2 regions of the Bradyrhizobium brasilense genome follow, and region 2 is predicted to be linked to the other one. Evidence: riboswitches for the same ligand, from Rfam matches in the RefSeq annotation. Region 2 holds a riboswitch; the other holds the start of a gene.
What was found. Region 2 has a riboswitch for glycine ahead of QA635_RS17475 (D-amino acid dehydrogenase). Riboswitches for the same ligand answer to the same signal wherever they lie in the genome.
Positions count from the first base shown of each region.

Region 1: another riboswitch for glycine. It lies ahead of gcvT (glycine cleavage system aminomethyltransferase GcvT); the one in region 2 lies ahead of QA635_RS17475 (D-amino acid dehydrogenase).

Region 1 covers NZ_CP121669.1:3,587,069-3,591,554, forward strand. Annotated here, with positions in the region: gene gcvP (aminomethyl-transferring glycine dehydrogenase) at 1-1,172, opposite strand, end outside; gene gcvH (glycine cleavage system protein GcvH) at 1,196-1,561, opposite strand; gene gcvT (glycine cleavage system aminomethyltransferase GcvT) at 1,582-2,727, opposite strand; glycine riboswitch at 2,869-2,957, opposite strand; gene alaS (alanine--tRNA ligase) at 3,160-4,486, shown strand, end outside.
Region 2 covers NZ_CP121669.1:3,752,456-3,756,941, forward strand. Annotated here, with positions in the region: gene QA635_RS17465 (ABC transporter permease) at 1-441, opposite strand, end outside; gene QA635_RS17470 (ABC transporter permease) at 445-1,386, opposite strand; gene QA635_RS17475 (D-amino acid dehydrogenase) at 1,547-2,905, opposite strand; glycine riboswitch at 2,971-3,085, opposite strand; glycine riboswitch at 3,089-3,195, opposite strand; gene QA635_RS17480 (M20/M25/M40 family metallo-hydrolase) at 3,287-4,417, opposite strand.

The DNA of each region.
Region 1 (4,486 bases), 170 kb from region 2:
ACGGTATCGAAGAACGCTTCGCTGGTCGGCGCAAAGCCGAGCTTGCGCAGGCCGGCCGCGAGCACGGTGGCGCGACGATGCACGCTGCGTGCGATATGGGTCAGGCCCTCGGGACCGTGATAGACCGCATACATCGAGGCGATCACGGCGAGCAGCACCTGCGCGGTGCAGATGTTCGAGGTCGCCTTCTCGCGGCGGATATGCTGCTCGCGGGTCTGCAGCGCGAGGCGATAGGCGGGCTGCCCACGCGAATCCACGGAAAGGCCGACGATGCGGCCGGGCAGCGAGCGCTTCAGCGTGTCGCGCACCGCCATATAGGCGGCGTGCGGTCCGCCATACCCCATCGGCACGCCGAACCGCTGCGCCGAACCGATCGCGATGTCGGCGCCGAGCTCGCCGGGCGAGGCGAGCAGCGTCAGCGACAGCAGGTCCGCCGCGACGATCGCCAGCGCGCCCTTGGCGCGCAGCGACGCGATGGCAGGCTTGAGGTCGCGAACCGCGCCCGACGTTCCCGGATATTGCAGCAGCGCGCCGAGCACGTCGGCGTTGTCGAGCTCGGTCAGGGGATCGCCGACCACCAGCGCCCAGCCCAGCGGCGCGGCGCGCGTGCGCATCACCGCCAGCGTCTGCGGATGCACCTCCTTGTCGACGAAGAACACCTTCGCCTTGACCTGCGAGTGGCGCTCGGCGAGCGCCATCGCTTCCGCCGCGGCGGTCGCCTCGTCGAGCAGCGAGGCGTTGGCGACGTCGAGCCCGGTGAGATCGCAGATCATGGTCTGGAAGTTGAACAGCGCCTCGAGCCGGCCCTGGCTGATCTCCGGCTGGTACGGCGTATAGGCGGTGTACCAGGCCGGGTTCTCCAGAATGTTGCGCTGGATCACCGCGGGCAGGATGGTGCCCGAATAGCCCTGGCCGATCAGCGAAGTGAACACCTGGTTCTGCGCGGCGAGCTCGCTCATATGCGCGAGCGCCTCGGTCTCGCTCAGCGCCCGGCCGAGATCGAGCGGCGCCTTCTGCCGGATCGACGCCGGCAGCGTCTCATTCATCAGCGCCTGCAGGCTCGTGGCGCCGACCGTCTCCAGCATCGCGTTGACGTCGCGCGGCGACGGTCCGATGTGGCGGCGGACGAAATCGGTGGCGGCTTCGTTGATCGGCTTGAAGGGCGCGTTCATGACGTGATCCTCGGGGTGATCCTTTAGGCGGTGTGCGCGGCGTAGGCGGCCTCGTCCATCAGGCCGCCGAGCTCGCCCTTGTCGGCAATCTTCAGCTTGAAGAACCAGGCCTTGCCGCCGGCGTCGGAATTGACCAGCGCGGGCTCGGCGGCGAGCGCGTCGTTGACCTCGACCACCTCGCCGGAGATCGGCGCGTAGACGTCGGAAGCGGCCTTGACGGATTCGACGACAGCGGCGGCCTCGGCCTTCTTCAGGCTGCGGCCGATCTTGGGCAGTTCGACGAACACGACGTCGCCGAGCTGCGACTGCGCATAGTCGGTGATGCCGATCGTGGCGACGTCGCCCTCGATGCGGAGCCATTCGTGGTCGGACGTGTACAGCGTCGTCATGGGGATCGGTCCTTTGGCGTTTAGCGTTTGTAGGTATTGGGGACGAAGGGCGTGGCGGAGACCTTCAGCGGGAGCCGCTGGCCGCGCACTTCGGCGAAAACGGTGGTGCCGACGGCGGAAAGGGCGGTAGGCAGATAGCCCATCGCGACCGGCGCATTGAGGCTCGGGCCGAAGCCGCCCGAGGTCACCTTGCCGATCTGCTCGGTCGAGCCGGCATCGGCGAACAGCGCGGCGCCTTCGCGCACCGGGGCGCGGCCGTCGGGCTTCAGGCCGACCCGCCGGCGCGCAGCGCCATCTGCGAACTGCGCGAGAATCTTGTCGGCGCCCGGGAAGCCGGCGGCGCGGGCGCCGCCGCTGCGGCGAACCTTCTGCACCGACCATTCCAGCGCGCCTTCGACCGGCGTCGTCGTGGTGTCGATGTCATGGCCATAGAGGCAGAGCCCGGCTTCGAGCCGCAGGCTGTCGCGCGCGCCGAGCCCGATCGGCAACACGTCGGGATTGTCGAGCAGCGCGGTGACCAGGGCTTCCACCTTGTCTGCGGGCACGGAAATCTCAAAGCCGTCCTCGCCGGTATAGCCGGAGCGCGAGACGAAGCAGTCGACGTCGCCGACGCGGCGCGGACCGGCGTCCATGAATTTCGTCGAACCGACATCTGCACAAAGTTTCGCCAGCGCCGATTCGGCTTTCGGGCCCTGCAGCGCGATCAGCGCGCGGTCGGCCAGCGAGACGATCTCGCAGGCGTCGGAGAGACTCGCGCGCAGATGCGCCTCGTCCTCGGCCTTGCAAGCGGCGTTGACCACGAGGAACAGGTGATCGCCGAAATTCGCCACCATCAGGTCGTCGAGCAGGCCGCCGTCATTGTTGGTGAATTGCGCGTAGCGCTGCCGTCCCGGCGCGATGCCGACGATGTCCTGCGGCACCAGTTTTTCCAGTGCGAGCGCGGCGTCGGCGACCTTGCCGGATTTGGCCTTCAGTACGAGTTGGCCCATGTGCGACACATCGAACAGGCCGGCTTCCTTGCGGGTGTGCAGGTGCTCCTTCAGCACGCCGGCCGCGTATTGCACCGGCATGTCATAGCCGGCGAACGGCACCATCTTGGCGCCGCGCGCGAGATGCAGCGCGTGCAGCGGGGTCTGTTTCAGCGGGGAGGTTTCGCGCGCAAGCATCACAGGGCCCTCGCGGTTCCCGCCGGGGACCTATTTCCCCTTGAGAAACCTGCAGAAAGCCCCATCTGTCGCTGTGCCTGAGAGTATTATCCCGTCGGCGGACGCATCGGGGCGAACCCCAGCGTCTCTTTCCAGATGTCAGACGTCACGCGGTCCTTTTGCCTGAGAGTTTCCGGGGCGGTTGCTCCTTCGGCGCCGGCGGTAAGGCCGGTCTCTCCCGACGTGACTAGGTATAGGTAGGTAGAAAACACGGCGCCACCAAGACTGTCAACGCAGCTGCAGCAACTATCCAATGGGCTTTGTGCTGCCGCGGCAAGCCCATGATCCGCCTGCACAGTTTCTGGACACCGCAGCTGGCAATGTCTAAAAGCGTTCGGCCGGAAAATGACGCCTTTTTGCGGCTGGCCGGCCCCTTTTTCCGATTGGATGAACATGAGCAGCGTCAACGACATCAGGTCGACATTTCTGAACTTCTTCAAGGAGAACGGGCACGAGATCGTGGCCTCGTCGCCGCTGGTTCCGCGCAACGACCCGACCTTGATGTTCACCAATGCCGGCATGGTGCAGTTCAAGAACGTCTTCACCGGCGTCGAGAAGCGCGGCTACCAGCGCGCCACGACGTCGCAGAAGTGCGTGCGCGCCGGCGGCAAGCATAACGACCTCGACAATGTCGGCTACACCGCGCGCCATCTCACCTTCTTCGAGATGCTCGGCAACTTCTCGTTCGGCGATTACTTCAAGGAGCGCGCGATCGAGCTCGCCTGGAATCTGATCACCAAGGATTTCGGGCTGAAGAAGGACAAGCTGCTGGTCACCGTCTACCACACCGACGACGAGGCGGCCGGCTACTGGAAAAAGATCGCGGGCTTCTCGGACGACCGCATCATCCGCATCCCGACCTCGGACAATTTCTGGGCGATGGGCGATACCGGCCCGTGCGGTCCGTGCTCCGAAATCTTCATCGACCGCGGCGAGCACATTTGGGGCGGACCTCCGGGCAGCCCGGAGGAGGATGGCGATCGCTTCCTCGAATTCTGGAACCTGGTGTTCATGCAGTACGAGCAGGTGACGAAGGAGGAGCGCGTAGCGCTGCCGCGTCCCTCGATCGACACCGGCATGGGGCTCGAGCGCATGGCCTGCATCCTGCAGGGCGTCGAGAGCGTGTTCGAGACCGATCTGTTCCGCAATCTGATCGATGCCGCCGCGTCTACCCTCGGGCACGGTCCGAACGAGCAGAACGTTGGGTCGTATCGGGTGATCGCGGACCATCTGCGCTCGTCCGCGTTCCTGATCACCGACGGCGTGCTGCCGTCGAACGAAGGCCGCGGCTACGTGCTGCGCCGGATCATGCGCCGCGCGATGCGCCATGCACAGCTCTTGGGCGCGAGCGAGCCGCTGATGCATCGCCTGGTCTGGGCGCTGGTCCGCGAGATGGGCCAGGCCTATCCGGATCTGGTCCGTGCGGAGAAGCTGATCGAGGAGACGCTGCGGCTGGAGGAGACGCGCTTCCGCAAGACGCTGGCGCGCGGCCTGTCGATCCTCGACGAGAAGAGCGCCGGCCTCAAGAAGGGCGACATGTTCGACGGCGACACCGCGTTCACGCTGTACGACACCTATGGGTTCCCGCTCGATCTGACGCAGGACGCGCTGAAGTCGCGCGGCATCAGCGTCGACCAGGCGTCGTTCACCGACGCGATGGAGCGGCAGCGCGTGAAGGCGCGTGCCTCCTGGGCAGGTTCGGGCGAGGCGGCGAGCGAGG
Region 2 (4,486 bases):
CAGCGACACCACGGCGATCGCGAGCAGGATGGCGGGGATCGCCATCAAGCCGTCCATCACGCGCATCAGCACCGCATCGACCCAGCGGAAGAAGCCGGCGACGAGGCCGATCAGAAGGCCGATGGCGATCGAGCAGACGGCGGCGCCGAGCCCGATCACCAGCGAGATCCGTGCGCCGTAGATGATGCGCGACAACAGGTCGCGGCCATAGGCGTCGGTGCCGAGCAGATATTGCGCGCTCGACGGCTTCAGCCGCTGCGACGGCGTCAGCAGCAGAGGATCATGCGGGGCAAGCAGCGGCGCGAAGATCGCCATCAGGATGATGAGAGCGAGGCTGATCGTCGCAATCGCGATGATCGGCGTCGACGTCAGGAAGCCGAACTTGACGCGGAACGGCCGGGTGACGGGAAGCGAGGATTCGGGAAGGGTTTCGATCGCCATTGCTCAGTACCGGATACGAGGATCGAGCAGGGTGTAGGCGAGGTCGATCAACAGATTGACCGCGACGTAGATACCCGACGTCAACAGGATCATCGCCTGGATCACCGGATAGTCGCGCGCCAGCACCGCATCGACGGTGAGGCGGCCGATGCCGGGCAGGTTGAACACGCTTTCGGTGACGACGACGCCGGAGATCAGCAGCGCGAAGCCGGAACCGATCACGGTGATGACCGGCACGGCCGCGTTGCGCAGCGCATGGCGCAGCAGCACGCCGGTCTCGCCGATGCCCTTGGCCCGCGCCGTGCGCACGTAATCCTCGCCGAGCACATCGAGCATCGAGGCCCGCGTCATGCGTGCGATCAGCGCGACATAGATGAAGGAGAGCGTGCAGGTCGGCAGGATGAGGCGCTGGAAGAACGGACCGAAGCCGGCCGAGATGCTCTTGAAGCCCTGTACCGGAACCCAGCGCAGATCAATCGCAAAGATCTGGATCAGCACATAGCCGATCACGAACACCGGCACCGAGAAGCCGAGCACCGAGAGCCCCATCACGAAGCGGTCGATCCAGGTGCCGTGCTTCCACGCCGCGATCACGCCGAGCGGCACCGCCACCAGGATCGAGAGGATGATGGTGGCCAGCGCGACCGAGATCGAGGGCTCGAGGCGCGGGACGATCATTTCGAGGATCGGCTTGTTCGAGATCAGGGAGACGCCGAGGTCGCCGTGCAGCAGCTTGGCGATCCAGGTGTAGAACTGGATGTAGATCGGCTCGTTCAGACCAAGCGAGGTCCGAATGCGTTCGAGCTGTTCGGGCGTCGCATTGTCGCCGGCGAGGATGGCGGCCGGGTCGCCCGGCGTCAGCCGCAGCAACAGGAACACGAACAGAGCCACCACGCCCATCACGGGAATGGCGGCGAGGATGCGGCGAAGCAGATATCCGAGCAAATTTGATCCGTTGGGTTGTGGTCGATGAAGTCCCCAGCGGGACCGTTGCACACCAGACCGTAGCACAGATGGTAGCAGACTCACGGTAGAACTTGAGCAAGTCCCATGCCATCGGTGCTGCGGATTTTGCGGTGCAGCTAATCAGTCCTGTGGGCCGCGATTATTCCTCCGGTGAAGTTCGAAGCAGTCCACTGGAAGGTGGATTGATTTCAGCTTTGCGCGCGTCGGCGGGCACATCGAGCCCGGCACCGAACGACGGCGCCATCGGCGGCGTATCGAGGTCGCGCCAATCGTCGATCGCCTGGGCCACCATCTGCGCCGTCGCGGCCGACAGCGTCCAGCCGAGATGACCGTGGCCCGTATTGTAGAACACGCCCGGAATCCGTCCGGCGCGAACCACCGGCATCATGTTCGGCATCATCGGGCGCAGGCCCGCCCATGGCACGACTTTCGACGTATCGATCTCCGGGAAATGATGCCGCACCCAATCCACCAGCGGTTGAATGCGATCGGCGCGAATGTCGCGGTTGAAGCCGTTGAACTCGGCGGTGCCGGCGACGCGGAAGCGGTCGGCGCCGAGCCGGCTGGTGACGATCTTCGCAGCTTCATCGAGCAGGCTGACGGTTGGGGCGGCATTCCGGCTTTGCGGCGCATCGAGCTGCACGGTGATCGAATAGCCCTTCACCGGATAGACATTGACGCGGTCGTTGAGCAGGCTGGCGAAGTGGCGGCTCGCCACGCCGGCGCAAATCACGATCCCGTCCGCCTGCAGCTGCTGGCGTGTCGCGACCGCAGCATCATGTGAAGCAGCTTCGTTCCAGCCGATGCGGAAGCCGTCATCGCCGCGTGCGATCGTGTCGACGTCGGCTTCATGGACAAAGCTCGCGCCACGGCGGATGCAGGCGTCGGCAAGCCCACGCGTGAACTTGTGGATATCGCCGGTCGCGTCCGACGGCGTGAAGAAGCCGCCATAGCAGGCCGTCTGCAGCGCGGGTTCGATGACGCGGATTTCGTCTGATGTCACCGGCCGGCGGTCGAGCCCGCCTTGCTGCAGCAGCGTGTTGACCTTGAGGCCGGCTTCGAAGCCGGCCCTGTCGTGATAGACGTGCAGGATGCCGCGGCGTTCGAGATCGAAGGCGATGTTTTCGCGCTCTGCGATCGAGAACAGATGCTTGCGCGCTTCGATGGCGAGCTTCGTGGTCTCGATGGTGTTGCCGCGATAGCGCGTGATGTGGCCTACGAACTCGCCGATCCAGGAATATTTGTGCCAGCTCGGCTTCGGGTTCATCAGCAGCGGCGCGTCGCTTCTCAGCATCCAGCGCAGCCCCTTGAGGATGGTCGCGGCGCTGTTCCACACCTCGGCGTTGCTGGCGGAGAGTTGTCCGCCATTGGCGAACGAGGTTTCCATCGCGGCGTAGCGATGCCTGTCGAGGACGGTCACCTTGTAGCCGCGTTCAAGCAGGGCATAGGCCGTCGTTATGCCGGTGATGCCGGCGCCGATGATCGCGATGTGTGGCATGATAGTCGTCAGGCTCCCGTGGGTTAGAGTCGCCGAACCACCGGTGAAACCGGCATCGGCGCCCCATCTGTCACGGTACCTGAGAGCTTGATCCGCATCGGGCTGTGGCCAGAAGCGAACTATCCCCTTCGGTGGACGTCATGGCCCTTGATGTGCGGCCATGTTCGTCTCTCTCCAGATCGTCCTGACGATACAGTCCTTTTGCCTGAGAGTTTCCGGGGCGGTTGCTCCGTCGGCGCCAAAGGCAACAACACGAATGTTGTCGCTTCGATCTCTCCCGCATCGTCGCGTTGGACGGCCGGACCGTAGGCGAAGCCTTAAAAATGGACAAGGCTAAATTTCGATCCGGCAGTGCCAACGTGTTGTGCAGTGCAATCGATGTCAGTCCAGCGTCGCCAGCAGTGCCGCCATCAGGCGGCCGCGTTCGGCGAGGCTGTCGACCTCGATGTGCTCGTTGAGCGTATGTGCATCGGCGCCGCGAACGCCGAGGCCGTCGAGCGTGGGGATGCCCATCGCGCCTGTGAAGTTGCCGTCCGAGCCGCCGCCGGCGCTGCCGTGCGGCAGATCGAGACCCATCGCTGCCGCAAGGCGTTTTGCCTTTTCATACAGCGCCATGGTGCCCGCATCCGGCTCCCACACCGGGCGCGTAACGCCGCGCGTCACCTTGAAGGTCACGTCGTTGGTGGTGCCCGACAATGCCAGCATGCGCTCGACGCCACGGTCGAGATCGGCCTGGCGCTTGGCCATGCTGAGCGCTTCGCCGGTGCAGGTCGTCGCGACGCAATTGACCCACTGGCCGCCATGCACGATGCCGACCGAGAAGGTGCAGTCCTCGGTGGTCATGCCGTCGATGGCGATGATCTGCCGCGCCATCTCGCGGATCGCGGAGCGGCCGGAAGACAGCGTTGCGCCGGCATGGCTGGGCTTGCCGGTGGCTTCCAGATTGAAGCGCGCGATCGCGTAGCGGCCGGTGACGACGCCGTTGTTCGGACGGCCGGGCTCCGGCACCAGCACATATTTGTTGCGCGCGGCTTCCGCCTCGATGATGTCGCGCGTCGACGGCGTGCCGACCTCTTCGTCGGGGGTGAACAGCACGGTGATCGGCAGCGGGGTCGTGAAGGAGGCGCGCGCCAATTGCCTGATCGCCTCGATCGACAGGTAGTTGCCGCCCTTCATGTCGAAGATGCCCGGCCCGAAGCACTTGTTGCCTTCGCGCCGCCACTTCAGCTTCTCGATGGTGCCGACGGGGTGAACGGTGTCCAGATGGCCGGCGATCAGGATGCCGGGCTGGCCTTGTTTCGGATGGGGGAAACGGGCGCGGACGCAGCCCGCGAAGCCTTGGCGTCCGGCGATGCGCTCGATCGTCGCACCCATGATCGCCATCTCGCGGGCGGCGAGATCGAGCATGCGTTCGACCGCGGCGGCGTCCCAGGTCGGGCTTTCGCATTCCACCCAGCTGCGCAGGCCCTGCAGCATCATTTCGGAATCAAAGGGGAGATTGGCGGGGTTCATCGTTGTTCTCTCTTGTTGTTCTGACGGCGCCGGCATCGCGCGCGCGTTACGAAAATCTCAGCCGACGAT